4 regions of the Telluria sp. AIW5 genome follow, and region 2 is predicted to be linked to each of the others. Evidence: predicted binding sites of a transcription regulator. Region 2 holds the regulator's gene; each other region holds the start of a gene.
What was found. Region 2 encodes sigma-54, which starts transcription at its own class of promoters, with help from an activator protein. Its sites were predicted from a motif close to TGGCANGNAANCTGCTTT; they were not measured.
Positions count from the first base shown of each region.

Region 1: AC1MEM_RS10330 (PEP-CTERM sorting domain-containing protein) is a predicted target of sigma-54. The motif match lies at 2,341-2,358, and genes of this name have one in related genera.
Region 3: AC1MEM_RS02325 (methanol/ethanol family PQQ-dependent dehydrogenase) is a predicted target of sigma-54. The motif match lies at 3,061-3,078, and genes of this name have one in related genera.
Region 4: adh (aldehyde dehydrogenase) is a predicted target of sigma-54. The motif match lies at 5,809-5,826, and genes of this name have one in related genera.

Region 1 covers NZ_CM155289.1:2,341,948-2,349,863, reverse strand. Annotated here, with positions in the region: gene cphA (cyanophycin synthetase) at 1-896, shown strand, start outside; gene AC1MEM_RS10335 (LysE family translocator) at 1,032-1,655, shown strand; gene AC1MEM_RS10330 (PEP-CTERM sorting domain-containing protein) at 1,680-2,312, opposite strand; gene AC1MEM_RS10325 (response regulator) at 2,737-3,117, opposite strand; gene AC1MEM_RS10320 (response regulator) at 3,433-3,885, shown strand; gene mutS (DNA mismatch repair protein MutS) at 4,021-6,693, shown strand; gene AC1MEM_RS10310 (hypothetical protein) at 6,693-7,661, shown strand; gene AC1MEM_RS10305 (FKBP-type peptidyl-prolyl cis-trans isomerase) at 7,875-7,916, opposite strand, start outside.
Region 2 covers NZ_CM155289.1:293,662-301,577, forward strand. Annotated here, with positions in the region: gene AC1MEM_RS01295 (PTS sugar transporter subunit IIA) at 344-826, shown strand; gene hprK (HPr(Ser) kinase/phosphatase) at 872-1,807, shown strand; gene rapZ (RNase adapter RapZ) at 1,948-2,811, shown strand; gene AC1MEM_RS01310 (enoyl-CoA hydratase/isomerase family protein) at 2,976-4,061, opposite strand; gene hpf (ribosome hibernation-promoting factor, HPF/YfiA family) at 4,161-4,517, opposite strand; gene AC1MEM_RS01320 (RNA polymerase factor sigma-54) at 4,581-6,053, opposite strand; gene lptB (LPS export ABC transporter ATP-binding protein) at 6,089-6,850, opposite strand; gene lptA (lipopolysaccharide transport periplasmic protein LptA) at 6,850-7,491, opposite strand; gene lptC (LPS export ABC transporter periplasmic protein LptC) at 7,507-7,916, opposite strand, start outside.
Region 3 covers NZ_CM155289.1:527,343-535,258, reverse strand. Annotated here, with positions in the region: gene AC1MEM_RS02345 (hypothetical protein) at 1-50, opposite strand, end outside; gene AC1MEM_RS02340 (S-(hydroxymethyl)glutathione dehydrogenase/class III alcohol dehydrogenase) at 807-1,913, shown strand; gene gfa (S-(hydroxymethyl)glutathione synthase) at 1,950-2,528, shown strand; gene AC1MEM_RS02330 (hypothetical protein) at 2,586-2,927, shown strand; gene AC1MEM_RS02325 (methanol/ethanol family PQQ-dependent dehydrogenase) at 3,160-4,965, shown strand; gene AC1MEM_RS02320 (c-type cytochrome) at 5,059-5,481, shown strand; gene AC1MEM_RS02315 (quinoprotein dehydrogenase-associated putative ABC transporter substrate-binding protein) at 5,478-6,365, shown strand; gene AC1MEM_RS02310 (hypothetical protein) at 6,362-7,198, shown strand; gene AC1MEM_RS02305 (ATP-grasp domain-containing protein) at 7,256-7,916, shown strand, end outside.
Region 4 covers NZ_CM155289.1:509,299-517,214, forward strand. Annotated here, with positions in the region: rRNA gene AC1MEM_RS02240 (23S ribosomal RNA) at 1-1,090, opposite strand, end outside; tRNA gene AC1MEM_RS02245 (tRNA-Ala) at 1,344-1,419, opposite strand; tRNA gene AC1MEM_RS02250 (tRNA-Ile) at 1,441-1,517, opposite strand; rRNA gene AC1MEM_RS02255 (16S ribosomal RNA) at 1,594-3,126, opposite strand; gene AC1MEM_RS02260 (DUF779 domain-containing protein) at 3,606-3,992, opposite strand; gene adh (aldehyde dehydrogenase) at 4,081-5,601, opposite strand; gene AC1MEM_RS02270 (TonB-dependent receptor family protein) at 5,924-7,916, shown strand, end outside.

The DNA of each region.
Region 1 (7,916 bases), 2.0 Mb from region 2:
CGGTCGTCACCAACATCGGCGCGGGAGACCACCTGGGCCTGAACTACATCACCACGCTGGAAGACCTGGCCGTGCTGAAACGCGTGATCGTCCAGAACGTGCGCGAAGGCGGCATGGCCGTGCTGAACGCGGCCGACCCGGTCGTCGCGGCGATGGCCGAGAATACCAAGGGTGACGTCACCTTCTTCGCCCAGGACGGCAGTCATCCACTGATGGCGATGCATCGCGCCCAGGGCCGCCGTGTCGTGTTCGTGGAAGACGGCTTCCTCGTTTGCGCCCAGGGCAAGAACGAAACCCGGATTGCGCTGGCGGAAGTGCCGATCACCCGCGGCGGCGTCATCGGCTTCCAGGTCGAGAACGTGATGGCCGCGGTGGCCGCCGCCTGGGCCGTGAATCTCGACTGGGACAAGATCCGCCTCGGCCTGAAAACCTTTGTCGGCGAAAGCGACAACGCGCCGGGCCGCTTCAACGTCTTCGATTACAAGGGCGCGACCCTGATCGCCGACTACGGCCACAACCCGGACGCCATCGCGGCCCTGGTGTCGGCGGTCGAGAACATGCCGGCCAAGCGCCGCCATGTGGTGATCAGCGGGGCGGGAGACCGCCGCGACCAGGACATCACCCAGCAAACCGAAATCCTCGGCAAGGCCTTCGACGAAGTGCTGCTGTACCAGGACCAGTGCCAGCGCGGGCGTCCCGACGGCGAAGTCGTGGCACTGCTGCGCCAGGGCCTGAACGGCGCCACGCGCACCAGCCATGTGGAAGAGATCAACGGCGAATTCGTCGCCATCGACCGCGCGCTCGCACGTGTGTCCGAGGGCGATTTGTGCCTGATCCTGATCGACCAGGTCGATGAGGCGCTGGCGCATATTGCGAAACGCGTCGCCGAAGCGTAGGGTGGACGGCTCCGCCGTCCACGCGTTGATCGTTGACGGCTTCGATATCGCGCCGGATGATCTTGCGGCCAATTATCACCGCGTGGACGGGAAACCCGTCCACCCTACGGTCATTCACGTCTACTCATAAACCCTATGCTCGCACCCGAACAATTTTTCGGCTTCCTGCTCGCCGCCATCCTGCTCACCGCCTCCCCCGGCCCCGACAACCTGATGGTCCTCGGCCTGGGCATGTCGAAAGGCCGCAAACAAGGCATGGTCTTCGGCCTGGGCTGCGCGCTCGGCTGCCTGAGCCACACCTTCCTCGCCGTGATCGGCGTGAGCGCGATCATCGCCGCCTCGCCCACCTCGTTCACGCTGCTGCGCATCGGCGGCGGGCTGTACCTGGTGTGGCTGGGGATCGGGGCGCTGCGCAGCACCGGCGGGCAGGCCGCCAGCAAGGCGGGCGCACCGCAGTCGCTGAACAGCCTGTTCATGAAGGGACTCGTGGCGAACGCCATCAACCCGAAGGTGGTGCTGTTCTTCCTGTCGCTGCTGCCGCAGTTCGTGATCGCGGCGAACGGCAATGTACCGGGCCAGATGCTGGCGCTGGGCGTGACCTTCACGCTGCAGGCGGCGATCCTGTTCGGGTTGCTGGGTTATTTTTCGGGCGCCGTCGGGGCCTGGCTGGAGCGCAAGCCGGGCGCCGGCAAATGGCTCGACCGGCTGGCGGGGACCGTGTTCGTCGCGCTGGGCGTCAAATTGATCGTGTCGCGCTGATCGTCAGCCGCCCACCCTGCAACATCAGCCTTTGCGCGGCCTGCGCATCCCGATCAATCCCAGTCCCAATCCCAGCATCGCCAGCGTGGCCGGCTCCGGCACCGGTGCCGGATCGTAGCTGATGTCGAGCTGCGCCGAGTAGAATTCGAGCGGGTCGCCCGGGAAGAAATCCTGCAGGTACAAGGTCCAGCTGCCGAAGGTGTCCATGCCGTCGAAGGCGGACAGGGCCTCCTCGGGACGGAAGCTGCCGGCCTGGATGCGTGGGCCGGCGGCGCTTGCCGCCTCGTCGTCGAAGCTCACGCTGACACGTCCTGCCCCGCGTCCGGAGCCATCGTAGGTCTCGAACGGAGCGACGAGGTTGACCTGCGTGCCATCCGGCCCGATCAGCGTCAGCATGAACTCCTGCTCGAACGGATCGCCGATGCCCAGGCAGCGGGTGCCGTTCGGGCCGATCGGCGGGTCGTCGCATTTCGAGAATTCGACCGTAATGTTCAGGTCGGTGACGATGCCGCGCGAGCTGACGTTCAGGGCGCGCGTTGCCTCGGCGCCGTCGATGTCGCCGTAGGTCGTATTCGTGGCGACGACGGCAGCCGAGGCGCCTGCGCAGGCCAGGGAGGTCAGGATTGCTGCGGCAAGGCGGTAGGCGGCTAGGCTCATGTGCTCTCCTTATTGTGATGTGTACAATTAAGCAAGTTTTAAGCCAGCACGAGAAAGCCGAACGATATCAAGCCCTTATTCGCGCGCGCAGCCTGCCGGTCGGAAAGTTTGTAAAATTTCCCGACATGCAGGTGACATAAAGCGTGGCTCAGCCGGCGGGTGCGGGCCTGCGCGGCAGCAGGTCGTGCACGATGAGGTTGAGCCGTTCGATCGACATCGGTTTGCCGATATGCGCCGAAAAGCCCGCCGCGCGTGCCTGGGCGATATCGTAGACTTTCGCAACAACGGGTGTTGCAAGTGGAACGATAGCACTTCCTCATCGCCTTTGTGCGAGAGCAAGATTTTGAGGCCGCCTGGCCGCCCGTCTTGTCCGCGCCCCATGAAGCCTGTGGCCGGGATGGGACATATGGCGCCGCGCCGGGGTTCAGCTGCCGAAATAGCGCAATTCGAAATCGAGCGTCCACTGCACGCGCGACGGCGACAGCGGCGCCTGGATGGTGGCGTCGCATTCGCCCATCCACGCTTCATTGGCGGCATCCGGCCCGTGTTCATTGATGCCGACGACGGCGCTGCCGGGCGCGACCGAGCGTAGCTCCTGCACGAAGTTGCGCTCGCCGCCGCGCCCGGCGCGGCCGATGCTGGTGAAGATGACGTCGAAGCGCACAGTCCCGAGCGCTTTCAACGCGGCGCGCGCGCCTTCGGCGGTGACGGCGATATGGCCCAGGGTGCCGAGCAGGCGGCGGATACCGGCCGGGTCGCCAGCCGGGGGATTGATCACGAGAATGGTTTTGCGGTGGGAAGTCATACAGAAGGGGATTACGCCTGTTTCGCCAAATTCAAGGCCATCTGTCCCCTTTATTTTCCTGTCGTGCCTCCAAGCACGAGTGCAATTTGTAAATAAATGTCGCCAAGTCTGTTTTATAATTGTTAGTCTATTGATAGCATCCTGCCCAGGACGGCGCAGGACATGATCACTGGGCTTGCAAGGCGGGCGCAAGGATGCGGGCGCGCCGGCGCGGGCAATCGGCGGCGGACCGAAACAGGCAATCGTTTGCGGCACATGCGTGAATTCCTTCATACTGCGCACATGGTTGAAGCATCATTTTCCCGAGGAGCCGTTGTGGTCGGTACGTCGAATATCCGCTGGCTGTCGTCAAACAATGTTCCGCCCCGCCCGCCCGGTGCGAACGCGCTCGGCGAGGACGCCCCCCCTGGCGAAGCCGGCCTGGTACGCAAGGTCCTGGTGGTCGACGATGAAGCCGACCTGGCGGACCTGGCGGAGGCCTTGCTCAGCAGCCGCGGACTGGACGTCGTGGTCGCCAACTCGGCCATGGAGGCGCTGCAAATCCTCGCCCGGGACGGCGACATCGACGCCATCTTTTCCGATGTCATGATGCCCGGCATGAACGGACTGCAGCTCGCGGACGCCGTCACCGAGTTCTACCCGCGCGTCAAAATTCTGCTGACCTCGGGCTATACGGTTCCCTCCATGCTGCAGGACCGCGAGCGCAGCTATCTGTTCACGACCAAGCCGTATCGGCTCGATACGATCATGAAGTTGCTGCGCAGCTGAAGCGCTGCGCATGGCGCGGGGCGTGGGGCCGTGGCATCTCGGCATTGGCAGTTCGGCAGCCTGCTGCCCAGCCGATGGTTGTAAAATGTCGGTCCTGGCCGGGCTGCCCGCCCTGCCTTACCGAATTCAACAGAAATGACCACCGTCCCCACCGAAATCAACGCCGCCGCCGCACGCGCAACGTCGGAAAAAGTCACCCCGATGATGGCCCAGTACCTGGGCATCAAGGCCGATTACCCGACCATGCTGGTGTTCTACCGCATGGGCGACTTCTACGAGCTGTTCCACGAAGACGCCGAGAAGGCCGCGCGCATCCTCGGCATCACGCTGACCGCGCGCGGCTCTTCCGGCGGCAACCCGATCAAGATGTGCGGCGTGCCCTTCCACTCGCTCGACGGCTACCTCGGCAAACTCGTCAAACTCGGCGAATCCTGCGCGATCTGCGAGCAGATCGGCGACCCGGCCACCAGCAAGGGCCCGGTCGAGCGCAAGGTGGTGCGCGTGGTCACACCGGGCACCCTGACCGATTCCGACCTGCTCCCCGAAAAGGCCGAGCGCTCGCTGCTGGCGCTCTGCACACTCAGCCAGCGCAAGTCGACGACCGTCGGCCTGGCCTGGCTGTCGCTGGCCAGCGGCGCGCTGCGCCTGATGGAGTTTGCCGGCGACGAGCGCACCGTGAGCGCCCGCCTCGCGCAGGAACTGGAACGCATCGCGCCGGCCGAGATCCTGCGCGCCGACGACGGCGACATGTTCGAAGAGAACCCGTTCGCGCACACCCAGCGCGTGCCGGACTGGCATTTCGACGTGGTCAAGGGCCACAAGGCGCTGGTCGAGCAGCTCGGCGTCGCCACCCTCACCGGCTTTGGCGCCGATGGCCTGGGCGCCGCCTTCGGCGCGGCCGGCGCGCTCTTGCGCTATGCGCAATCGACGCAGGGGCGCGGGCTGCAGCACGTGAAAAGCCTGGCCGTCGAGAGCGAGAACGAATTCATCGGCCTCGATGCCGCCACGCGCCGCAACCTGGAACTGACGGAAACCATCCGCGGCCAGGAGTCGCCGACGCTGTTCTCCCTGCTCGACGGCTGCCGCACCGCGATGGGTTCGCGCCTGCTGCGCCACTGGCTGCACCATGCGCGGCGCGACCAGGCCGTCGCCCGCTCGCGCCATGAAGCGATCGAAGCGCTGGCCCAGGGCGATGCGACTTCCGCGCTGTCGAGCACCCTGAACGAGGTGCCCGACATCGAGCGCATCACGACGCGCATCGCGCTGCTCTCGGTGCGCCCACGCGACCTCGCCAGCCTGCGCGACGGCCTCAAACAGCTGCCCGCCTTGCGCCGGCAAATCGCGCGCTGCTTTATCCCGGGCGATTCCTGCCTGCTGCGCGCACTGCACGACGCCATCGATACGCCGATCCCTTGCCTCGACCTGCTCACCCGCGCGGTGGCCGAGGAGCCGGCCGCGATGGTGCGCGACGGCGGTGTGTTCGCCACCGGTTTCGACAGCGAGCTCGATGAACTGCGCGCGCTGTCGCAGAACGCCGGCCAGTTCCTGGTCGACCTCGAAACGCGCGAGCGCGCCCGCACGGGCATCGCCAACCTGCGCGTCGAGTACAACAAGGTGCACGGCTTTTATATCGAGGTCACCAACGGCCAGACGGATAAAGTGCCGGACGACTACCGCCGCCGCCAGACGCTCAAAAACTGCGAGCGCTACATCACGCCGGAACTGAAAGCCTTCGAGGACAAGGCCCTCTCCGCGCAGGACAAGGCGCTGGTGCGCGAAAAGGCGCTGTACGAAGAACTGCTGACCTGCCTGGCGCCGCACATCGGCGACCTGCAGCGCGTAGCACAGGGCCTGGCCCAGATCGACACCCTGGTCGCACTCGCCAGCCACGCGCTGCGCCACAACTGGTGCGCGCCGCAACTGGTGGATGCACCGTGTTTGACCATCGTCGAGGGCCGCCATCCGGTCGTGGAACGCCAGATCGAGCGCTTCATCGCCAACGACTGCAAGCTGTCCAACGAGCGGCGCCTGCTCTTGATTACCGGTCCGAACATGGGCGGTAAATCGACCTTCATGCGCCAGACCGCGCTGATCGTGCTGCTCGCCTATGTCGGCAGCTATGTGCCGGCGACGAGTGCGACGATCGGCCCGATCGACCGCATCTTCACCCGCATCGGCGCCAACGACGACCTGGCCGGCGGACGCTCGACCTTCATGGTCGAGATGACCGAATCGGCGGCCATCCTGAACGGCGCTACCGAACACTCGCTGGTACTGATGGATGAAGTCGGACGCGGCACCTCGACCTTCGACGGCCTGGCGCTGGCCTGGGCGATCGCGCGCCACCTGATCGACACCAGCCGCAGCTTCACCCTGTTCGCGACCCATTATTTCGAACTGACCCAGCTGCCGGAGAGCCATCCGAGCGCGGCCAACGTGCACCTGTCGGCGGTCGAGCACAAGGACACGATCGTGTTCCTGCACGCGGTGCAGGACGGGCCGGCCTCGCAAAGCTACGGCTTGCAGGTGGCGCAGCTGGCGGGCGTGCCGCCGGCGGTCATCAAGGCTGCGCGCAAGCACCTGGCGCGCCTCGAATCGCAGGCGCTCGATACGACGCCGCAGCGCGACCTGTTTGCGCAGCCATGCGTCGAGGTGGAAGAAGAGACGCCGGCGGAGGCCGCGCCGCCCGTTTCGCCGGCCCTGCTGGAAGCGTTCGACGCGCTCGATCCGGATGCGCTCACGCCGCGCGAGGCGCTGGAACGGCTGTACGAATTGAAGCGACTGGCTGCCATGCGTGGCCCGGCCTGATGCCGCGCCTGCGCCCTCTTCTATTGGCGGCGGCGCTGTCGGCGCTGCTGTCGGCGCCGTCGCATGCGGCGCGCGATGCCGGACGCGATGGTGGCCGCGACACGCATGAAGCGCAGCACTTCGGCGTCATCGGCCACAGCTTCGGCAAACCGGGCGACGAGCGCCTCAAGAAAGCGCTGGCGCAAACGGGCGACAAATCGCTGGCCTTTGTCGTCGTCACCGGCATCAAGGCATCGGGCGAACCCTGCGGCGACAAGCTGTACGGGGAACGGCGCGACCTGATCGAGAAGGCGAAACGTCCCGTCATCGTGCTGCCGGCCGGCAGCGACTGGACCGATTGCCGCAACTCGGCGGGCCGCACCAACGCCATCGAGCGCCTGAACCGGCTGCGCGAACTGTTCCACGGCGAGCCCACTTCCCTCGGCGCGAAGAAGCTGCCGCTCACGCGCTTGTCGACCAGTCCGCGTTTTCGCAGCTATGCCGAGAATGCCCACTGGACCGTGGACTCGGTCCTGTACGCCACCGTGAACCTCCCTGCCAACAACAACCACTACCTCGCTGCGGCCGGGCGCAACAGCGAATACGAAGACCGGCTGGTGGCCACGCGCTTCTGGCTCAACCGCCTGTTCACGCTGGCGCGCGGCGACAAGGTCGATGCGATCGTGATTTTCTCCGAGGGAGACCTGAAGCCGCTGCTGGCCGAGCCGACGGGCCTGCGCGGCCTGTTGCGCCGCGCGCCCGCGGCGCAGGACGGCTTCGCGGCCACGCGCAAGCAGGTGCAGTCGCTGGCGCAGAAATTCGACGGGAAGGTGCTGCTGGTGGACAGCGCACCGCTGCCGAAGAAGGCCAGGCCGGCGATCGAGTGGCGCGGCAATCTCGGGCACGTGTCGGTGGGGGATGAGGCGGTCGAGGTGACGGTGAGGCCGGGGGAGAAGGCCTTGTTCAGCGTGAAGGATGCGGGGGAGTGATTGGGGGGGCGTCAAGGAACGCAGCCAACATGGCGGCGCGTTTCGCGTGGGCATGCCCACCCTACAACGGCGGTGTACCGTACGGGGTCATTGATGCCAATGGCATCAATGACGGGTTCACCGGGCATGCCCACGCGGAGCTTCGCATCACGTTTGCATAGACCGGCGCCCAAACGCAAAACCGGGGACGCACGCCCCCGGAAATCCAACCAATTAATGCAGCGGCTGGCTACGGAAGTGGTCGCCCTCTTCGCT
Region 2 (7,916 bases):
CGGTTTGTGGGGCTGTACCTTTCCAGCCACAGAAACTAACGAAAAAACAACAGTCAGCGCACGCTGCCTGCTTGCCTATTTTTCGGGCAAATGTGAGGAAAACACGGCAAATCCTCCCGTCCTCCCCCGTTTCATCCAAGGCGCATGGATTTTCGTTACGGAAATTGCGTGAACTCTTGTGGAAGCGCAAACAGCGCTCACGCCACTGCTGGGTGAATGGTCGAAACGGGCCGGTGACAGGCGTAGGATACCGACGCGAAATCGAATTACAGGCCTCAAAAACAGGCCTATAATTCCGCTCCGCAAGTCGGCTCCTCGTGCGCCGCAACATGAAAAGCGTGAAATGACCAATCTCAGCAAAATCCTTTCTCTTGAAAACGTCCAGCTCGACATCGCGGTGTCGAGCAAGAAGCGCGCCTTTGAACAGGCCGGACTCATTTTCGAGAACAACTGCGGGATCGCACGTTCGACCGTCTCGGAGAATCTGTTTGCGCGTGAACGCCTCGGTTCGACCGGCCTCGGCCACGGCGTGGCGGTGCCGCATGGACGCATCAAGGGCAGCAAGAGTTTAAAACAGCCGATCGCCGCCTTCGTCCGCCTGGCGGCACCGATTCCATTCGAGTCGCCTGACGGCCAGCCGGTCAGCCTGCTGTTTTTCCTGCTCATTCCCGACCACGTGACCCAGCAGCACCTGGAAATTTTGTCGGAAATCGCCGAGCTGTTCTCGGACGAAGCGATCCGCACGGCGCTGGCCACCGATACCGATCCGCGCTCGATCCACGAACGTATTATCAACTGGCAACCCAGTTTGCAGGCCTTGGGTTAAACTCGGGGGAGTATTCCCCCTGGGTCTTTTCCTTATTATCAAGCCATGCTGCAGACTCCGCTTACCATCCAACGGCTGTACGACGACAACCGCGACAGCCTGCAACTGGGCTGGTTCGCCGGCTTTCCTGGCGGCGAACGGCTGATCTCGGGCGACGTCGCCTCCGCCGCCGACCAGGTCGGCCACCTGAACCTGATCCACCCGGGCCGCATCCAGGTCTTCGGGCACCAGGAACTGAATTACTACCACCGCCTGAAATCGAGTTCGCGCAGCCATGTGATCGGCGAACTGATCGGCGGCGGACCGCCGGCGCTGATCATCGCCCAGGGTCTCGAAACCCCGCCCGACATCCTCGCCATCTGCGACGAGCAGAACATCCCGCTGTTCTCGACCCCACTGCCGGCGGCGCAGGTGATCGACTTCCTGCGCGTGTATCTGTCGAAAAAGCTGGCCCAGCGCGTCATCATGCATGGCGTGTTCATGGACGTGCTCGGCGTCGGCGTGCTCATTACCGGCGATTCGGGCCTCGGCAAAAGCGAGCTCGGCCTGGAACTGATTTCGCGCTCGCACGGGCTGGTGGCGGATGATGCGGTGGAATTCTCGCGCATCGCCCCGAACATGATCGAAGGGCGCTGCCCGCCGCTGCTGCAGAACCTGCTCGAGGTGCGCGGCCTCGGCCTGCTCGACATCAAGGCGATTTTTGGCGAGACCGCCGTGCGGCGCAAGATGCGCCTGAAACTGATCGTCCACCTCGTCAAACGCGGCGTGCTGGACGAAGAAGTCGAGAGATTACCCTTCCACTTCCCGACCGAAGAGGTGCTGGGACTGCCGATCCGCAAGGTCGTCATTCCCGTTGCCGCCGGCCGCAACATCGCGGTGCTGCTCGAGGCCGCTGTGCGCAACACGATCCTGCAACTGCGCGGGATCGATACGCTGCAGGAGTTCATGGAGCGGCAGAGACAGGCGATGAGCGGCGATTGAAAAACCATCGTTCCAAATACGGCCGCTAAACCCTCGCCGCATTCCCCGCTAACTTGCGTGATCGGAACGTATGCACCCCGATCCGGCCGATTCTGGCACGGACGACGACAAACGGGGGGCTGTTGCGGTATCATCAACCCATGCACATTGTTCTCATTACCGGTATCTCCGGATCGGGCAAATCGGTTGCCCTGAATGTCCTGGAAGACGCGGGTTACTACTGCGTCGACAACTTGCCGCCGGCACTGCTGCCGCAGCTGGTGAAAACCGTGTCGAGCGAAGGAACGGACAAGCTGGCCGTCGCCGTCGACGCCCGCAGCGCCGAGTCGCTGGCGGAATTGCCGCTCACCGTGGCCAGGCTGGAAGAAAGCGGCCACGAGCTGAAAGTCCTGTTCCTGACCTCGAGCACCCATTCGCTGGTCGCGCGCTTTTCCGAAACGCGGCGCAGCCATCCCCTGTCGCATACGCTGCGCCCGGGCGAGAACCCGGCGTCGCGCCGCACCCTGATCGAATGCATCGCCGAAGAGCGCGAACGCCTGGGGGCGATCGAGCAGCTGGGCCATGTGATCGATACCTCCGAGGCGTCGGCGAATAAACTCCGCGCCTGGATCAAGGAACTGGCCGAGGTCCAGCATGCACCGCTGACCCTGTTCTTCGAATCCTTCGCCTTCAAGGTCGGCGTGCCGCTCGATGCTGACTTTGTGTTCGACGTGCGCGCTATTCCGAACCCGTATTACGACCTGTCGCTGCGCCCGCTGACCGGCAAGGACGCCCCGGTGATCGCCTTCCTCGAGGCCCAGCCGAGCGCCACCGAGATGCTGCACGATATCTGCAAATTCGTGGAAAAGTGGCTGCCCTCGTTCAAGACCGATAACCGCAGCTACCTGACGGTGGCCGTCGGCTGTACCGGTGGACAGCATCGGTCGGTGTACATGGCTGAGCGGCTGGCGGCCTATTTCAACGAGACCGAGCGCGTGGTGTTAAGGCATCGCGAGCAGTCGTAAGAAGACACGTTGCACCTGCGTTCATCGTTGGCCCTGGCTTACCGTAGGGTGGGCATGCCCACGCGTGCGCCACATGATCGGCGTTTGCGGTAATCGACGCCGAACGGTAAGCGTAGGTATGACCGCGTAGGCTCGAGAGCCCACGCTACGTTACGCCACCGATATCAACGCAAATGCCGCAAGGGGTGTGCGTGTTCCGGCCACGCCGGCGCGAAGAAGGCTTCGACCATGTCCGCCATCACGGCGTCCAGCGTCGGCGGATTCCACCGCGGCGCGTTGTCCTTGTCGATCACCAGCGCGCGCACGCCTTCCAGCACTTCGCCGTGCTCGAAATTACGGCGCACCAGCGTGCGTTCCATGCGCAGGCAGTCGGCAACGTCGAGTGAGGCGCCGCGCAGCAGCATCTCGTGCGTCACGCACATCATCAACGGTGAACGCTGGCGCATCGCTCCCAAAGCCTTTTGCGCAAACGGATTCTCATCGCCTTCCAGTGAAGCCATGATCGCGGCCACCGAACCGGCGCCGAAGTGGCGGTCGATCGCGGCGCGCTGCGTTTCGAGGACGCTTTGTCCCGCGTCCGTGGCACAGCGCGCAGCGAAGGCGCGGATTGCCTCGGGCACTTGCGCGCCCGGCGTCGATGCGATCAGCGCATTCAGTTCGCCCAATTGCGCGCCCGGCACGAAGACGTCGGCCAGGCCGACATACAAAGCGTCGGCCGCGCCGATCGTCAATCCCGTCAAGCCCAGGTAATTGCCCAGCTGCCCAGGCGCGTGCGACAGGAAGTGGCTGCCGCCGACATCCGGGAACAGGCCGATATTCACTTCCGGCATCGCCATTTTCGTGCGCTCGGTGACGATGCGCAGGCCGGCCTGCGGACCGCCCTGGGCGATGCCCATGCCGCCGCCCATCACCACGCCATCCATGATCGCAATATACGGTTTCGGATAGAAATGGATCAGGTGATTCAGCGCGTATTCTTCGGTGAAAAAATCCTCGAGCAGCGCGCTGCCCCCAAGCGGCGTGGCGTGCCCCGCTTCGTGGAAGAAGCGGATGTCGCCGCCCGCGCACAGGGCTTTTTCGCTGCTGCTGGTGAGCACGACCGCGGACACGGAGGCGTCGTCGCGCCAGGCCAGCAGGATGTCGGTCAGGCGGCGGACCATTGCCAGCGAGAGGGAGTTCAAGGCCTTGGGACGGTCGAGGGTGATCGTGCCGGTGCCGTTGGCAATGCGGGTCAGGACGTGGTCGGTCATGGCGAGTGAGCTGGTGAAAGAGACATGTATTTTACCGAAGGCAGACGTGAAAAGGGCGCCTCCCGGCGCCCTCGTTCAGACGGTGCTCAGTGCCCGGTATTACAGCGCCGCAGCAGGCTCTCCGCCTTCAGGCAGGCGCTTGAGCGCCTCACGACTATGGTCCTTCAACATCGTCTTGTATTTCATCACCTGGCGATCCAGCCTGTCCATGAGCAGGTCGATCGCAGCATACAGGTCTTGCGCCACACTCTCCACGTGCACGGTCTTGCCGGACACGCGCAAGTTAATCTCGGCCTTTTGCCTTTTGTCTTTTTCGGTGAGATTGTCGATGGCGAGGATCACGTGGGAATCGATGACCTGATCGAAATGTCGGGTGATGCGTTCGAGCTTGTTCTGTACGTATTCACGGATGGCGGGGGTGACGTCGAGGTGGTGGCCACTGATGGTGAGATTCATACACACTCCTTTGAGAAGATAGCGGCCGCCGGGCCGCGCAAGGAGTGCGCGTGGCTGCCGCTGTTACAAGGATTTGCGGAGGCTGACGGGAGGGATCTTGAGCGCTTCGCGGTATTTTGCAACCGTGCGGCGCGCAATGACCATGCCTTGTTCACCGAGCATTTCCGCGATCTTGCTATCGGATAATGGGTTCTTTGGGTCCTCTGCTCCTGTCAGCTGCGCGATAAGCGCCCGTATCGCCGTGGACGATGCTTCGCCCCCCGCTTCGGTGGCGACATGGCTTCCGAAGAAATACTTCAGCTCAAACATGCCGTGCGGGGTCAGCATGAATTTCTGAGTTGTTACGCGAGAAATCGTGCTCTCGTGCAGACCCAGTGTATCAGCAATCTCGCGAAGCACAAGGGGACGCATGGCAACCGCGCCATGGCTGAAAAAGTTCTTCTGACGCTCCACAATTGCCTGCGAAACACGCAGGATCGTATCGAAACGCTGGCGCATATTTTTGATGAGCCACTTCGCTTCCTGCAGCTGCGCGCTCATCTGGCCTTCGCCTTTTCCCTGCTTGAGCAAATTCGCGTAGACGTTGTTCACGCGCAGGCGCGGCATGACTTCGTTGTTCAGCGAAACGCTCCAGCCGTTCTTCGATTTGCGGACAATAACGTCCGGAACGACGTAGTCCGAGACGCTCGATGCAAAGGCGGCGCCGGGATGCGGATTGCACTGGCGAATGACGGCTTGCGCTTCGCGCAGGTCTTCGTCGTCGCAGTCGAGCGCTTTCTTCAACTTCGTGAATTCGCGCTGCGCGAACCAGGTCAGGTAACCCTCGACGATCTTCAAAGCCATGCGCCGCGTCACCAGCGGCACGCCCGGCATGGCGCGGATCTGCAGCGCCAGGCACTCGGACGCGCTGCGCGCACCGACGCCGACCGGATCGAGGCTTTGCACCATCGCCAGCGCGCAGCGCAGTTCGTCGATCTCGACTTCCAGCTCTTCCGGCAGGCGCGCGTGGATCTCGTCGAGCTGCTCTTCCAGGTAGCCGTTGTCGTCGATGGCGTCGATCACCAGTTCGGCGAGGGCCCGGTCGCGCGCCGTCACGCCGGTCACCCGGATCTGCTCCGTCAGGTGCTCGCGCAAGGTCACGCCGATAGCGCCCAGCTGCGGACGGCCATCGTCGTCGCCGTCGGCGTTCGACGCGCGTGACAACTCTCCCCAGTCCGCGTCGGACTCGCCGCGTTCGACCTCGCCGCCGCCGTCAAGGCCGTCGGCACCATCCGCGGCTGCGGGGGCGCCCTCTTCCGCATTCGACGCCGGCGCCTCGCCTTGCGCCGGCGCGGCGTTGAGCGCGCCGTCGGCCAGCAGGCGCACCGAGTGGTCGAGCGGATCGTCGAGCCGCTCGAGCAGCGGATTATCGGACAGGATTTGCTCGATCTCCTGGTGCAGTTCGAGCGTGGACAGCTGCAGCAGGCGGATCGACTGCTGAAGCTGCGGCGTGAGCGCCAGGTGCTGCGAAGTCCGGAGTTGCAGGGATTGTTTCATGTGCCGCTTGGGTTCCGTGTTTTGCTACAGGCTTGCTACATGCGGAAGTGTTCGCCCAGGTAGACGCGCCGCACCGACTCGTCGGCGATGATGTCGTCGGGGCGTCCCGACGCCAGCACCGCGCCCTGGTTGATGATGTAGGCGCGGTCGCAGATGCCAAGCGTCTCGCGCACATTGTGGTCGGTGATCAGCACGCCGATGCCGCGCTCCTTCAGGAAGCGCACGATACGCTGGATCTCGATCACGGCGATCGGGTCGACACCGGCGAACGGTTCGTCGAGCAGCACGAAGCGCGGATTGGTGGCGAGCGCGCGCGCGATCTCGACGCGGCGCCGTTCGCCGCCCGACAAGGACAGCGCCGGGTTCTCGCGCAGCTTCTCGATTTGCAGTTCGGCCAGCAGCGAGTCGAGCCGGTCGTTGATGGCGGCTTTGGTCAGTGCCTTGCCGTTGTCGTCGCGCTGCAGCTCCAGCACGGCGCGGATGTTGTCCTCGACCGTCAGCTTGCGAAACACCGAGGCTTCCTGCGGCAGGTAGGATAAACCGAGTACCGCGCGCCGGTGGATCGGCAGGCTCGAAATATCGGTGCCGTTGATTTCGATGGCGCCGGCGTCCGACGGCACCAGGCCGACGATCATGTAGAACGAGGTGGTCTTGCCGGCGCCGTTCGGCCCGAGCAGGCCGACGACTTCGCCGCAACCCACTTCGAGCGACACGTCGCGCACCACCAGGCGCTTGCCGTAACTTTTCTGCAGCCCCCGCACGACCAGGGTACTGCGCTTGTCGCTTGCTTCTTTCATTATCGCTTTCCTGCTACTGGCGCTGCCGGCGTCGATGAAGGTGCCGATGCAGGCGCAGCCTTGGCCGCCGGCGCGCCGGCCGGGGGAACCGCTGCCGCAGGTGCGCCAGGCGCGCCGCGGCGCGGTGCGATGATCAGCGTCCCGCGCCCGCCGCCAAGCTTGCTCTCGCCGCTGGCGTCGTTGCGCACGGTCGCCACTTCCTTGCGGCTGTCGTAGGAGATGTAGGCGCCATCGAGCTCGTTGGTCAGCCGCCCGTTTTCGAGCTGCTTGACGATCGCCTTCGAGAACAGCTTGACCAGCTCCTGGCGCTCGTCGTATTCGATGCGCTCGGCCTGGCCTTCCATCCACAGGTCGGGTCCGCCGTCGCGCTTCTGGCGGAAGGTCGCCACGCGCCCCGGGCCGGAAGTGAGCGTCACGCTCATGTAGCCTTCCGGCGTTTCCTTCACCAGTGCGCGGTCCGACTTCATGATCAGGGTGCCGCGCGTGAGGATGACGTTGCCGGTCAGGATGCGCGTCTGCGTGACTTCGTCGACGTCGAGCGAATCGAAGTTGATGACGGCCTGCTTCAGCGAGTCCGCGCGCTCGGCGGAAGCCGATAGCGAGAGCAAGGAAAGGAAGGCGGCGGCGAGAAGGGTTTTCATTAGGGCTCGTTCCTGTTATTGGGTGGGTGCGGCGTGCTGGCGCGGCGGATAGACGATCTGGCCACGCCCGCCGAGGTGCAGCTTCTGGGTCGGGTTCTCGGCCACCATGCCGACCCCGTTGACCGAGGCGGCGCCGAGGGTCATCTGCACCGGAAGTTTCGTCTTGACGACCTCGTCGTCGGCCAGCAGGGTGAGCGCCTCGGTGCGCGCGCGCAGTGCTTCGCTCTTGGGCGTGGCCGGGCGCGCGATGTCGACATTGCCCATCAACTCGACGCGGTTTTCGGCGTGATAGACCTGGCCGCGGTCGGCGTGCATGGTCATGCGCGGGCGGCCCGGCGCCATGCTCTCGACGATCGGCTTCGATACTTCGGAGACGTCGTTGTCGGGATGGTGGGCCAGGCGCGCGCCGGACATCACGTAGCGCG
Region 3 (7,916 bases), 230 kb from region 2:
GGGAGTTTCGGCGGCGCAGACGTGAGCTCCGTGGCCACCGCCGCGTACAAATGGGGAAATCTCCTGATTGCCAGCTACCGATCAGGAAGTTCAAACCTGGCGGCCACGCAGCGGGTGTCGAGAAGTTTCGTCGTCCTGGCGTCATTGCATAATGGATGCACTTGACGATCTCGTCACTGCTCGTGAAGTCTGGTGATATGTCGATCTCAACGACGCTATACATCGGACGCTCCCGGTTGCTCGCGGAAGGCGGACAGGGACCTTGCGCCCCCATCGCCCCAGCGGGTTCTGATGACGACAACAGCTCGTGCCATGTCTTTCTTTGACATCGCATCGAGCCGAGCTTTTGAGAATCCAGTTGCTGGAAGACAGAAGAATCAAGCGCATGCGCGGTCATATCGCGCTGCATCCGCCCTCGAGCCATGGCGCGACAAGGTCCGGGGATGCGTGAAAAGCATGCTCCGTCCGTGAGGAATGCGTCAACATATTTATTAGTTTTAATCGTTTAGTTGCAACACGGGCCCATCGTGGCGTGTTTGTTCCGCACATCCCTTAAAACGCACTTGCCCAGGCCGACTACTGCCTGCAACCGGTGGCACGACCCTTGCATTCCACGCTCTCCAGGTGCACCCGGCCCCATCCCGCGTGAACGCAGCCGCGTAGCGCGGAACACCTGTCCCCTGATCGGAACAACGAGCATTGCGCGAGCACTGCGCTGTTGCAGATTTGGAGCGACAGCCGGCGCGGGCACACTGTTTTTCAACCCGTCCGCCCACGTGGTGGACTTCATCGACAAGAAAGATGCCATGAAAACGAGAGCTGCCATTGCGTGGAAGGCCGGAGAACCGCTGTCCATCGCCGAGGTTGACCTGGAAGGACCGCGTGCCGGCGAAGTGCTGGTCGAAATCAAGGCGACCGGCATATGCCATACCGACTACTACACCCTGTCCGGTGCCGACCCCGAAGGCATCTTTCCCGCCATCCTGGGCCATGAAGGCGCCGGTATCGTGCTGGAAACCGGCCCCGGTGTCACCTCGGTCAAACGCGACGACCACGTGATTCCGCTGTACACGCCCGAATGCCGGCAATGCAAATTCTGCCTGTCCCGCAAGACCAACCTGTGCCAGTCGATCCGCTCGACCCAGGGCCGCGGCCTGATGCCCGATGCGACTTCCCGTTTTTCGCTCGATGGCCAGCCCCTGTTCCACTACATGGGCACCTCGACCTTTTCCAACTACATCGTGGTGCCCGAGATCGCCCTGGCGAAAATCCGCGAGGACGCCCCCTTCGACAAGGCCTGCTACATCGGCTGCGGCGTCACCACCGGCGTCGGCGCCGTCGTGTTCTCGGCCAAGGTCGAGGCCGGGGCGACGGTCGTCGTGTTCGGCCTGGGCGGGATCGGCCTGAACGTGATCCAGGGCGCGCGCATGGTGGGCGCCGACAAGATCATCGGCGTCGACATCAATCCCGGCCGTATCGACATCGCCCGTAAATTCGGCATGACCCATTTCGTCAACCCGAACGAGGTCGGCAACGTCGTCGACCACATCGTGCAATTGACCGATGGCGGCGCCGACTTCTCCTTCGAATGCATCGGCAACACGCAGGTGATGCGCCAGGCGCTCGAGTGCACCCACAAGGGCTGGGGCCAGTCCTTCATCATCGGCGTCGCCGCGGCCGGACAGGAAATCAGCACGCGGCCGTTCCAGCTGGTCACCGGACGCCAGTGGAAAGGTTCCGCTTTCGGCGGCGCGCGCGGACGCACCGACGTGCCGAAGATCGTCGACTGGTACATGGACGGCAAGATCAATATCGACGACCTGATCACCCACACCTTGCCGCTCGAACGCATCAACGAGGGCTTCGAGCTGATGAAGAGCGGGCAGTCGATCCGCTCGGTAGTGCTGTACTAAAGCCGCAGTCCAAACCAACCAACAGGAGACGCGATCATGAGCAATGCAGTGAACATCCACCCCGCTGTCGATAACCTCAAGCGGGCAGCGGCCGGTTTTGCCGGCGGCACCTTGTCCTGCCTGTGCGCCAGCAATCCAGTCACAGTCGAGATCAAGGGGCAAGTCGCGCACAACCACGTCTGCGGCTGCACCAAATGCTGGAAGCCGGCCGGCGCGCTGTTTTCGCAGGTGGCCGTGGTCGGGCGCGAAAACGTCAGGGTGACGGCCAACGAGGACAAGCTGCAGGTCGTCGATCCCAGCGCCACCATCCAGCGCCATGCCTGCCGCGACTGTGGCGTGCACATGTATGGCCGCATCGAGAACACGGGACACGCGTTTCACGGGCTCGACTTCGTGCACACCGAGCTTTCAAAAGAAAAAGGCTGGGCCGCGCCGGAATTCGCCGCCTTCGTCTCCTCGATCATCGAAGCGGGCGCTGCGCCGGAAGAGATGGGCGCGGTGCGCGCGCGCCTCACCGAGATCGGCCTGCCGCCCTACGACGCCCTCTCGCCGGCCCTGATGGATGCGATCTCGACCCACGTCGCCAAGACGCGCGGTGTACTCAAGCAGGCTTGATGCGCACGCGGCGGCGGTCCGCATGGGCCGCCGCAGCCAAGCGCACACGGAGACAACATGAAACGAATCCTTTTGCTCCTGGCGGCCTGCACGGCGCCGCTGGCCGCCCAGGCCCACGATTTCCCGACCAGCGGCCGGGTCGAGTACGTGCTCGAGTGCATGCAAAAACACGAAAGCAAATACGAGTACCTCTACAAATGCTCCTGCGTCGTCGATCACATCGCCAAGGCAATGCCCTATGACGATTACGTGACGATGTCGACCGCCCTGCGCAACCAGACCATGGGCGGAGAACGCGGCGCCGAGTTTCGCGATCCGCCGTCGGTGAAGGAGATGGCCAGCAAATACAAGGCGCTCCAGGCCAGCGCCAACAAGGCGTGTTACGTGCCGCAAAGCTGAACCCGGTGTGCCGCGAGGCGCTGCGCCGTGGATGGCACAGATGCGGCGCCGACTGTCACGAATCCTGAACATGGTGCCACGCAACACGCACTGGGCTGGGGCCAAATGGCAGGGGCCGTGCCGGTGGCACGACTGGCACGTTAAGTGCTGTGCTGTTGGTGGGGCTACCCGCCTGTCGATGTCTGGAAGCAGGATCAGTCGCACCGCTTATAAAACCAAAGGAGACTTAACCATGTCATTTACGAAAAGACTCATCCGCTGGTGGCCGTGCCTGGCGCTGGCTGCAGCCCCGGCATTCGCCGCCGCCTCCGATGTCGAACAACTGACCAAGGACCCGAAAAACTGGGCCATGCAATCCGGTAACCTGGCGAACCAGCGCTACAGCGAACTCAAACAGATCACCAGCAAGAACGCCAAGAACCTGCAAGTGGCCTGGACCTTCTCCACCGGCGTGCTGCGCGGCCACGAAGGCGGGCCGCTGGTGGTGGGCGACACGATGTACATCCACAGCCCCTTCCCGAATAAAGTGTTCGCGATCTCGCTGGAAGACCAGAGCATCCGCTGGAAGTACGAGCCGAAGCAGGACGCCACGGTGATCCCGGTGATGTGCTGCGACACCGTCAATCGCGGCGTGGCCTACGCCAACGGCAAGATCTTCCTGCAGCAGGCCGATACCACCCTGGTCGCGCTCGACGCCAAGACCGGCGCCGAACTGTGGAAGGTCAAGGTGGGCGATCCGAAGCTGGGCGAAACCACGACCAATACGCCGCACGTGTTCAAGGACAAAGTCCTGACCGGCATCAGCGGCGGTGAATTCGGGGTGCGCGGGCGCATCACGGCGCACGACATGAATACCGGCAAAGTGCTGTGGAAGGCCTACAGCACCGGACCCGACAACGAATTGATGGTCGATCCCGCAAAAACGATGACCTGGACTGACGGCAAGATGGCGCCGATTGGCCCCGATTCCTCGCTCAAGACCTGGCAGGGCGACCAGTGGAAGCTGGGCGGCGGCACGACCTGGGGCTGGTACAGCTACGACCCGGCGACCAACCTGGTGTATTACGGCACCGGCAACCCGAGCACCTGGAATCCACGCCAGCGTCCCGGCGACAACAAGTGGTCGATGACCATCTTTGCGCGCGACCTCGACACCGGCATGGCGAAATGGGTGTACCAGATGACGCCGCACGACGAGTGGGACTATGACGGCGTCAACGAAATGATCCTGGCCGACATCAAGGTCAAGGGCCAGCCGCGCAAGGCGCTGGTGCACTTCGACCGCAACGGCTTCGGCTATACGATGGACCGCGTCACCGGCGAATTGCTGGTGGCCGAGAAATTCGATCCGAAGGTCAACTGGGCGACCCACGTCGACATGAAGAGCGGCCGTCCGCAAGTCGTGGCCAAGTACAGCACCGACAAGAACGGGCCCGACTTCAATTCGAAGGGCATCTGCCCGTCCGCCCTCGGCACCAAGGACCAGCAGCCGGCCAGCTATTCGCGCAAGACGGGCCTGTTCTATGTGCCGACCAACCACGTCTGCATGGACTATGAGCCCTTCCAGATCGAGTACACCGCCGGCCAGCCCTATGTCGGCTCGACCCTCTCGATGTATGCCGCGCCGAACAGCCATGGCGGCCTCGGTAACTTCATCGCCTGGGATGCCGGTACCGGCAAGATCGTCTGGTCCAAGCCGGAGAAGTTTTCGGTCTGGAGCGGCGCGCTGTCCACCGCCGGCGACGTCGTGTTCTACGGCACCCTGGAAGGCTACCTGAAAGCGGTCGACAACAACGGCAAGGAGCTCTGGAAGTTCAAGACCCCGTCGGGCATCATCGGCAACGTCCACACCTGGGAATACAAGGGCAAGCAATACATCGGCGTGCTGTCGGGTATCGGCGGCTGGGCCGGGATCGGCCTCGCGGCCGGCCTGACCAAGGGCACCGAGGGCCTGGGCGCGGTGGGCGGCTACAAGGACCTCGCCAAGTACACCGAGCTCGGCGGCGTCCTGACCGTGTTCGCCTTGCCTGACCGTTGATCGGAGACGCATCATCGAGCCGTGTGATTCACATTGAGGACGGTCGCCGGCCGCAGCAGGCCGGTGACCGTCTTCGCCCAGCCAGGAATGAACATGAACAGACTCACGAAAAAAGCAGGACTCACCGCCGCCGCCTGCTGCACGCTGGCGGCCCTGTCCGGATTGCTGTCGGCCGGCGCCCTTGCCGCCGATGCCGCGCCCTACAAAGTCGCGGACGGCCACAAGGTCGATGCGCAGACCCTGAGCGGCTGGAAAACCTGGCGCGCCATGGCCTGCGAGCGCTGCCACGGCGCGGCGCAGGAAGGCATGGTCGGGCCCTCGCTGGTGAACAGCCTGAAAGTGCTGAGCAAGGACGAATTCAAGGCCACCGTGCTCAAGGGGCGGATCGAGAAAGGCATGCCGAACTTTGAGAACAGCAAGATGGTGACCGAGAACATCGACAACCTGTACGCCTACCTGAAGGGACGTTCGGACGGCGCCATCGAACCGGGCCGCCTGCAGGAGATCGGCAAATGAGGTGGGCGCCGCTGCTGGCAGGCGCGGCCTGCGTCCTGGCCGGGCTGCCTGGCCCGGCGAGCGCGCAGCCTGGCGCGGAACCCGGACAGGACAAGGTGCTGCGGGTCTGCCAGGACCCGAATAACCTGCCGCTGTCGAACCGCGCGCTGGCCGGTTTCGAGAACAAGATCGCGGCCCTGTTTGCCGAGCAACTGGGCTGGAAGCTGGAGCACACCTGGTATCCGCAGCGGATGGGATTCATCCGCAATACCTTGCGCGCCAAGGAAGAAAACACGGACCGCTACAAGTGCGACCTGGTCGTCGGCGTCGCCAAAGGATTCGACATGGCCGCGACCACGCGGCCGTATTACCACTCCACTTACGCCCTGGCCTATGTCCGGGGCAAGGGACTGGACGGGGTGCGCAACCTCGACGATTTGCTGGCGCTCGATGCCGGACAACGCAAGAAGCTGCGCTTCGGCGCCTTCGCCGGTTCGCCCGTCACCGACTGGCTGCTGCAAAACGGCCTGATGGAGCAAGTCTCCTGGTACCAGAGCCAGACTGGCGACGCCGAGCAGTATCCCGGTGAAATCATCGAAAAAGACCTTGCGAGCGGCAAGATCGACGTCGCCTTTGCCTGGGGGCCGATTGCCGGCTATTTCGCGAAGAACGCACGTTCGGCGCCGATCGCCGCCATTCCCCTCGTCTCAAGGCCCGGCATGAAATTCGATTTCGAGATCGCGATGGCGGTGCGCCATGGCGACAAGGCGTTTCGGCAGCGTATCGATCAATTGATCGTCGCCAACGAAGCGAAGATCCACGCGATCCTCGCGGAATACGGCGTGCCGCTGCTCGAGCAGCAGGGCGCGGCGGCATCGGCGGCGCCAGCCGTGAAGGCGCCATGAGCCGCCCGCCGCCATGCCCCCCGGCCGCGGGCCTGCGCGCCGGCACCCTTGCCATCCTCGCCGCCCTCTCGACCGGCAGCGCCGCCGCGCAGCAGGTGTCGCCCGCCGAAGTCCTGATGTTCGAGACCGACCACCTGGCGCGGATGAAGGCGCCAGCGACACTGGTCTATGAATTCCGCAAGCTCAGCAACGTCGAACCCGCGTTTACCGACAGCGTCCAGCTCGACGTGTCGAGCAGCAAGGGGCAGGTGCACGCGGCGCTGCACTTTCTCAGCGGCGCGCGCCAACGCGAGCTGCCCGAGGTGGACGACGCCCACGGCAACCCGGTGCTGCTCGGCTTTCTCGAGCACGACATCGCCGAGATGAAGCGGCTGACCGGCGGGTCCGTTACCTACTTCCGCAAGCGGATCCGGATGGCGCTGGCCACCAGCGCGCAGGTGACGCCGCAACGCATCACTTACCAGGGCAAGACGGTCGAGGGGAAGGCAGTACGCATCCAGCCCTACCTGGACGATCCGATGCGGGCGCGCTTCGAGATCTATACGCGCAAGACCTATACGTTTGTCTTCAGCGACGCGGTACCGGGCGGTGTCTACCAGGTGCGCACCTCGCTGGCGAATGCCGCAGACGGCCGGACGCCGCCGGGCACGGTGGTGGCGCGCACGGCGGCGCCAGCCGTGGCGACACCGACCGCGGCAGCGCCGGGAGCCTCGGCAGTGCCCGCCGTGGCGCAGCCTGGCGTGGCCCCGCCCGGCCAGGCGCGCGCAGGCGCGGCTCCCCCCGTCATCGACGAAACGCTTACCCTGGTCAAGGTCGTCGGCCCCAACCGCTGAGCTCGCGGATGGACGCTGCCTGGACATGGAATCAGCCGGAGGCACAGGATGGCGCCCTTGAAAGTATTTGCTTTCGATTATGTGACGGAGGGCGGGCCGACCGCACGCGCCCTGCCGAATTCGTTCACGCAGCAGGGGAGCATGCTGCGCGATGCCCTGCTGGCCGACCTCGGCGCCTTGCCGGGTGTCGAAGTGTGCACGATGGCGATGCTCGACGGGGCCGGGCCGCACGATACGCCGGCGGCGCGCTCCTTTGGCGAACGCTTCGCCGCCTGCGTCGCAGCGGCGGACGCGGTATGGCCGCTGGCGCCGGAATCGGAGGGACTATTGGAAAGCCTGTCGCGCGACATCCTGCGCGGCAAGCGCATTCTCCTCGGTAGCGCGCCGGGCGCCGTGCGCGTCGCGGGGAGCAAGCTGAAGGTGGCAAGGGCGCTGGCCGACAGCGGCGTGGCCACCGTGCCCACCTACCGGCCGCACGCCGCCTTGCCGGAATGCGAGGGCGCCTGGGTCGTCAAGCCGGAAGACGGCGCCGGCTGTCTCGATACCCGCCTGTTCAGCGATCGCGCGGCGGCGCTGGCGTGGATACGCACCAGCGCGGCGCAAGGATATGTTTTACAACCATTCGTCGGGGGCAAGCTGGTGAGCCTGTCGCTGATCTGCTGCGACGGCACGGCGCGGCTGCTGGCGCGCAACCAGGAACGGGTCGCGGTGCGCGACA
Region 4 (7,916 bases), 220 kb from region 2:
TATTACGCTTTCTTTAAATGATGGCTGCTTCTAAGCCAACATCCTGACTGTTTTAGCCTTCCCACTTCGTTTTCCACTTAGCCAATCTTTGGGACCTTAGCTGGCGGTCTGGGTTGTTTCCCTCTTGACGCCGGACGTTAGCACCCGACGTCTGTCTCCCAAGCTCGCACTCATCGGTATTCGGAGTTTGCAATGGTTTGGTAAGTCGCAATGACCCCCTAGCCATAACAGTGCTCTACCCCCGATGGTGATACTTGAGGCACTACCTAAATAGTTTTCGGAGAGAACCAGCTATTTCCAAGTTTGTTTAGCCTTTCACCCCTACCCACAGCTCATCCCCTAATTTTTCAACATTAGTGGGTTCGGACCTCCAGGGCGTGTTACCGCACCTTCATCCTGGCCATGGGTAGATCACTTGGTTTCGGGTCTACACCCAGCGACTGTCGCCCTGTTCGGACTCGATTTCTCTACGGCTCCCCTATTCGGTTAACCTCGCCACTGAATGTAAGTCGCTGACCCATTATACAAAAGGTACGCCGTCACGGAACAAGTCCGCTCCGACTGTTTGTATGCACACGGTTTCAGGATCTATTTCACTCCCCTCCCGGGGTTCTTTTCGCCTTTCCCTCACGGTACTGGTTCACTATCGGTCGATTACGAGTATTTAGCCTTGGAGGATGGTCCCCCCATGTTCAGACAGGATTTCTCGTGTCCCGCCCTACTTGTCGTACGCTTAGTATCACCGTTTGAATTTCGTGTAAGGGGCTATCACCCTCTATGGCCAACATTTCCAGGTTGTTCCACTATCCAATCGACTATCACGTACAGGCTCTTCCCATTTCGCTCGCCACTACTTTGGGAATCTCGGTTGATTTCTTTTCCTGCAGCTACTTAGATGTTTCAGTTCGCCGCGTTCGCTTTGCATGCCTATGTATTCAGCATGCAATGACCTAAAAGGCCGGGTTTCCCCATTCGGAAATCTGCGGATCAAAGTGTGTTTGCTCACTCCCCGCAGCTTATCGCAAGCTACTACGTCCTTCATCGCCTGTAATCGCCAAGGCATCCACCATGTGCACTTATTCGCTTGTCCCTATAACGTTAGCTCCTGGCGCGCAGTTACCCACCTGCCAGGAAGCGGTCATAGAAATAAGAGTACAGCTTGTTGCATGTTTGTTGATTTGTTACTACCCAGAGTACGCATTGTCATGCGTACTCAATAAAACTTTACTTCTTCCAGATTGTTAAAGAACAGAACAACAGTTAATCTCTAAAAGATCAAACCTAAGCAGCTCGTCATATTGACTTGCTTACGTTTGCACTTTCAGCCTTCGGTACCAAATGAATGGTGGAGGATGACGGGATCGAACCGACGACCCCCTGCTTGCAAAGCAGGTGCTCTCCCAGCTGAGCTAATCCCCCGATTGGGTCATGCAAATAACCTGGTAGGGCTGGTTGGACTCGAACCAACGACCCCCGCGTTATCAACACGGTGCTCTAACCAGCTGAGCTACAGCCCCGAAACTGTGTTCTTTGTTCAACAGTCGATAAGTGTGAGCGTTTGGTGACTGGGCTCAAGGCCCGGTGCTACTCTAGAAAGGAGGTGATCCAGCCGCACCTTCCGATACGGCTACCTTGTTACGACTTCACCCCAGTCACGAATCCTACCGTGGTAAGCGCCCCCCTTGCGGTTAAGCTACCTACTTCTGGTAAAACCCGCTCCCATGGTGTGACGGGCGGTGTGTACAAGACCCGGGAACGTATTCACCGCGACATGCTGATCCGCGATTACTAGCGATTCCAACTTCACGCAGTCGAGTTGCAGACTGCGATCCGGACTACGATACACTTTCTGGGATTAGCTCCCCCTCGCGGGTTGGCGGCCCTCTGTATGTACCATTGTATGACGTGTGAAGCCCTACCCATAAGGGCCATGAGGACTTGACGTCATCCCCACCTTCCTCCGGTTTGTCACCGGCAGTCTCATTAGAGTGCTCAACTGAATGTAGCAACTAATGACAAGGGTTGCGCTCGTTGCGGGACTTAACCCAACATCTCACGACACGAGCTGACGACAGCCATGCAGCACCTGTGTTCAGGTTCCCTTTCGGGCACATCCTGATCTCTCAAGACTTCCTGACATGTCAAGGGTAGGTAAGGTTTTTCGCGTTGCATCGAATTAATCCACATCATCCACCGCTTGTGCGGGTCCCCGTCAATTCCTTTGAGTTTTAATCTTGCGACCGTACTCCCCAGGCGGTCTACTTCACGCGTTAGCTGCGTTACCAAGTTAATTAAAACCCGACAACTAGTAGACATCGTTTAGGGCGTGGACTACCAGGGTATCTAATCCTGTTTGCTCCCCACGCTTTCGTGCATGAGCGTCAATCTTGACCCAGGGGGCTGCCTTCGCCATCGGTGTTCCTCCACATCTCTACGCATTTCACTGCTACACGTGGAATTCTACCCCCCTCTGCCAGATTCAAGCCTTGCAGTCTCCATCGCAATTCCCAGGTTGAGCCCGGGGCTTTCACGACAGACTTACAAAACCGCCTGCGCACGCTTTACGCCCAGTAATTCCGATTAACGCTTGCACCCTACGTATTACCGCGGCTGCTGGCACGTAGTTAGCCGGTGCTTATTCTTCAGGTACCGTCATTAGTGAGGGATATTATCCCCCACCGTTTCTTCCCTGACAAAAGAGCTTTACAACCCGAAGGCCTTCTTCACTCACGCGGCATTGCTGGATCAGGCTTGCGCCCATTGTCCAAAATTCCCCACTGCTGCCTCCCGTAGGAGTCTGGACCGTGTCTCAGTTCCAGTGTGGCTGGTCGTCCTCTCAGACCAGCTACTGATCGTGGCCTTGGTGAGCCTTTACCTCACCAACTAGCTAATCAGATATCGGCCGCTCCAGGAGCACAAGGCCTTGCGGTCCCCTGCTTTCATCCTTAGATCGTATGCGGTATTAGCGTAACTTTCGCTACGTTATCCCCCACTCTTGGGTACGTTCCGATATATTACTCACCCGTTCGCCACTCGCCGCCAGGTTGCCCCGCGCTGCCGTTCGACTTGCATGTGTAAAGCATGCCGCCAGCGTTCAATCTGAGCCAGGATCAAACTCTTCAGTTCAATCTCTGTTTGTTGGCATTGCTGCCACCGCTATTGCTAGCGGGTCGCTCACTCAAAATACTGACCGTTATCCCATTGCTGAGACAACGTATTTCTTTTTTGTGAACATTTGATAATTTAAGTAATCAGTGACCGAAGTCACTGGCACCTTCATCAAACGCCCACACTTATCGACTGTTAATTTTTAAAGAACTTGTTCGGTACTGCGTCTTGCTACTTGTCGACAAAGCGTTTTGTTTGTCAGCAGCAGAGAGATGAGATTATGCAGTGTTTCGCGTTTTTCGTCAACCTCTTTTTTGTTGCACCGCAGCTTTTGCGGTTCCTTTTGTCAACACAACACCTTGATTTCGTTGTCGTTTTCAGCAGGAGGCGAATTATAGCGAACCCCGACGGGAGTCCGCAAGTGCTTTTTGTTGGGATCAAAACAGGCCTAGTGCGTCGCGCCAATACAACGGGTAAAACGGCTTCCCCTACTGCAGTCAGACGGGCTGGCCTGGCTGCTGCGCGCGCAACTGTGCGCATTCGTCGTCGCTGAACAGGCGCGAGCGGGTCAGGAAGCGCTTCCCGGTGCCGTTATCGAGCGAGAACATGCCGCCATTGCCCGCGACGACATCAATGATCAGCTGGGTATGCTCCCAATACCCGAACTGTTCGACGCCCATATAGAAGGGTGTGCCGCCCAGGTTGCCGAGATGGACGTCGGTGTCGCTCAGGTTGAACTCGTCCTGCGGATAGCACATCGGTGCGCTGCCGTCGCAGCAGCCGCCCGACTGGAAGAACATCAGCGGACCGTGCCGTAGCCGCAGTTCCTGGATAAAGTCCAGCGCCGCCGGTGTCGCGGTCACACGTTCGATCGCAGTTCCCATGCCCTCCTCCGATTCCGACTAAGTTTTACTCCGAAACCATAGAGTGTGCGAAATCCCGCGGCGCACACGGCGCCGCGGGAAACGCGCCTCAGAAGAAGCCGAGCGCTTTCGGGCTATAGCTGACCAGCAGGTTCTTGGTCTGCTGATAATGGTCGAGCATCATCTTGTGGTTCTCGCGGCCGATGCCCGACTGTTTATAGCCGCCGAACGCGGCGTGGGCCGGGTACAGGTGGTAGCAGTTGGTCCAGACGCGGCCGGCCTGAATCGCCCGGCCCATGCGGAAGGCGCGCGAGGCGTCGCGCGTCCAGAGCCCGGCGCCCAGGCCATACAGGGTGTCGTTGGCGATGCGCAGCGCGTCGGCTTCGTCCTTGAAGGTCGTGACCGATACCACCGGCCCGAAGATCTCTTCCTGGAAGATGCGCATTTTATTGTCGCCCTTGAACACGGTCGGGCGCACGTAATACCCTTCGGCCAGTTCTCCGCCCTGCATGTTGCGCTCGCCGCCAGCCAGCACCTCGGCACCCTCCTGGCGGCCGATGTCGAGGTAGGAGAGGATTTTCTCGAGCTGTTCCTGCGAAGCCTGGGCGCCGATCATGGTCGACGAATCCAATGGATTGCCCTGCTTGATGGCGGCAACACGTGCCAGCGCACGCTCGATGAAACGTTCGTAAATCGATTCCTGGACCAGCACACGGGACGGGCAGGTGCACACTTCTCCCTGGTTCAGCGCGAACATCGCAAAGCCTTCCAGGCACTTGTCGAAGAATTCGTCGTCCGCGTCCATGACGTCGGCAAAGAAGATGTTGGGTGATTTGCCGCCCAGTTCCAGCGTGACCGGGATCAGGTTCTGCGCCGCGTAGCCCATGATCAGGCGCCCGGTGCCGGTCTCGCCCGTAAACGCGATCTTGGCGATGCGTTTACTGGAGGCCAGCGGCTTGCCCGCCTCGAGCCCGAAGCCATTCACGACATTGACCACGCCCGGCGGCAGCAAATCGCCGATCAGTTCCATCAGCACCATGATCGAGGCCGGGGTCTGCTCGGCCGGTTTCAGCACGACGCAGTTGCCGGCGGCCAGCGCCGGCGCCAGCTTCCAGACCGCCATCAAAACCGGAAAGTTCCAGGGAATGATCTGGCCAACGACACCGAGCGGCTCGTGGAAGTGATACGCATAGGTTTCGTGGTCGATCTGGGCGATCGAGCCCTCCTGCGCGCGGATGGCGCCAGCGAAATAACGGAAATGGTCGATGGCGAGGGGAATGTCGGCCGCCATCGACTCGCGGATCGGTTTGCCATTGTCGATGGTCTCGGCGGTGGCGATCATGGTGAGGTTCTGTTCGATGCGGTCGGCGATCTTGTTCAGGATGTTGGCGCGCTCGGCCGGCGAGGTCTTGCCCCAGGCTTCCCTGGCCTCGTGGGCGGCGTCCAGCGCCAGTTCGATGTCCTCGGCGGTCGAGCGGGCGATCTCGCAGAAGGGCTGGCCGGTGATCGGCGTGACGTTGGGGAAGTACTCGCCCTTGACCGGGGCCACGAAGCGGCCGCCAATATAATTGTCGTAGCGCTGCTTGAACGGGTTGGCAACGCCGAGCTTGCTGATGTCCGCGAGATTCATGTCATCCTCTTTCTTCATGGTTGTAGGCCGTTGGCAGCAACGGGTGTGTCGAAGCACACCGGGACTGCCGCAAGGGCCGTGCCAGCACCTCCTGCCCCGTACACGCCGGGGCCGCTGTGTGTTTCCGGTACACCTGTTTCAAAATCAGGACAGCACAAGCGGTCAGCGGACCGGTACACCCCCGGTCGACGAACCCACAGCGGTAGCGATGCAAGCGCCATGCCACGCAGCTGCGGGCGCGTTTTTTGCATGAGGGGTATATTGCTTGTCGCATTTAGCAGCAGCCCGCCTCGCGGGGAGCAATCACAACACTGGAGAGACAATGACGCAACACGCATTCCGCTTGAACGCGATCGCCGCCCTGTGCGCCTGCTGGCCGCTGGCGTCGTTCGCGGCAGACGCGCCGCAAGAGCCGCAGACACAAGCGCCGATGGTGCAGGGCCCGATGAACGTGGTGGTCGTGACCGGCAGCCGATCCGAGCACACCAGCTTCGACCTGCCGGCCGCCATCGACGTGATCGACGCGGCGCAGATCCGCGACACCCAGCCGCGCGTGAACGCGTCCGAGGCACTGGCCTCGGTGCCGGGCCTGGTCGCGCGCGACCGCCAGAATTATGCGCAAGACCTGCAGATTTCCTCGCGCGGCTTCGGCGCCCGTTCCGCCTTCGGCGTGCGCGGCGTGCGCCTGATCGCCGACGGCATCCCGGCCACCATGCCCGACGGCCAGGGCCAGGCCGCCACCTTCAATCTCGACATGGCCGAGCGCATCGAAGTGCTGCGCGGCCCGTTCTCGGCCCTGTACGGCAACCACTCGGGCGGCGTCGTCCAGCTGTTTACGCGCGATCCGAAGGGGCCGCCCTCGGTGGAGGCGAGCGTGACGGGCGGCAGCGACGGCATGCATAAATTCGACCTGAACGCCCAGGGCAGCTCCGGCAATCTCGGCTACCTGCTGGACGCGTCCCGCTTCGAGACCGACGGCTTTCGCGACCACGGCGCGGCCACCCGCGAACAGGCCTATGCCAAGCTGACCGCGGCCACCTCCGCTACCAGCCGCCTCGTGCTGACCGCCAGCGGCCTGCGCCAGAACGACACGCAAGATCCGCTCGGCGTTACCTGGAACACCTACCAGCGCGATCCGCGTGCCGGCGAAATCGACACCACCGACACCCAGTTCCCGCAGCGCACGCTGGCCGAGCGCTACAACACCCGGAAAAGCATCGACCACAAGCAGTTCGGGGCAACCTGGGAAAGCCGCTTCGGCGCGAATCGGCTGCAGCTCACCGCGTATGGCGGCAACCGCCGCGTGGTGCAGTACCAGTCGTTCTCGCGCGGCTTCCAGGCGCCCAGCACCCATTCGGGCGGCGTGGTCGACTTCGACCGCGATTTCTACGGCGTCGACGTCAACTGGCGCGACGTGCGCGAGCTGGCCGGCGGCACCCTGCGCACCACGGTCGGCATCGACGCCGGCCGCTCGACCGATTCGCGCCAGGGCTTCGAGAACTTCGTCGTGAATGGGGCCCAAACGGAGTTCGGCCTGCGCGGACGCCTGCGCCGCGACGAGGAAGACAAGGTCGCCAACGTCGACCCTTACCTGCAGATGGAATGGGAGCGCGACAACTGGGTCGTCACGGGCGGCCTGCGCCGCAGCCGCGTAAGCTTCGAGGTCGACGACCGCTACCTCTCGAATGGCAACGACAGCGGCGAAGTTCGCTACAGCCATACGACGCCCCTGATCGGCCTGCTCTATAAAATCTCGCCGACCCTGAACGTGTATGCCAGCGCCGCGCGCGGCTTCGAGACCCCGACCCTGAACGAACTGTTTTATTCGGGCGCCGGCGCCGGCTTTAACTTTAACCTGGGGCCGGCCACCGGCACCCATCTGGAGGCCGGCCTCAAAACCGTCATCGGCAAGGACATCCGGGTGAATGCGGCGCTGTTCCAGGTGAAGACCCAGGACGAACTGGTGGTCGACGTTTCCAGCGGCGGCCGCACCAGCTACCGCAACGCCAGCGCCACGCTGCGCCAGGGCGGCGAGCTGTCGGTCGACGCCGACCTGGGCGCCGGCTGGAATGCGAAGCTGGCCCTGTCGGCGCTGCGCGCGATCTACGACGAAGGTTTCGGAGCGGTGCCGGAGGGCAGCCGCCTGCCGGGCGTGCCGAAGACCAGCGTGTACGGGGAGCTGGGCTGGAAGGAAGCGGCCGGACGCTACGGCGCCGCGCTCGAGACGATCGCCAACGGCCGCGTCTATGCGGAAGACACGAACACCGCGCAGGCCGCGCCGGGCTATGCGATTTTCAATGCGCGGGCGCAGGCCA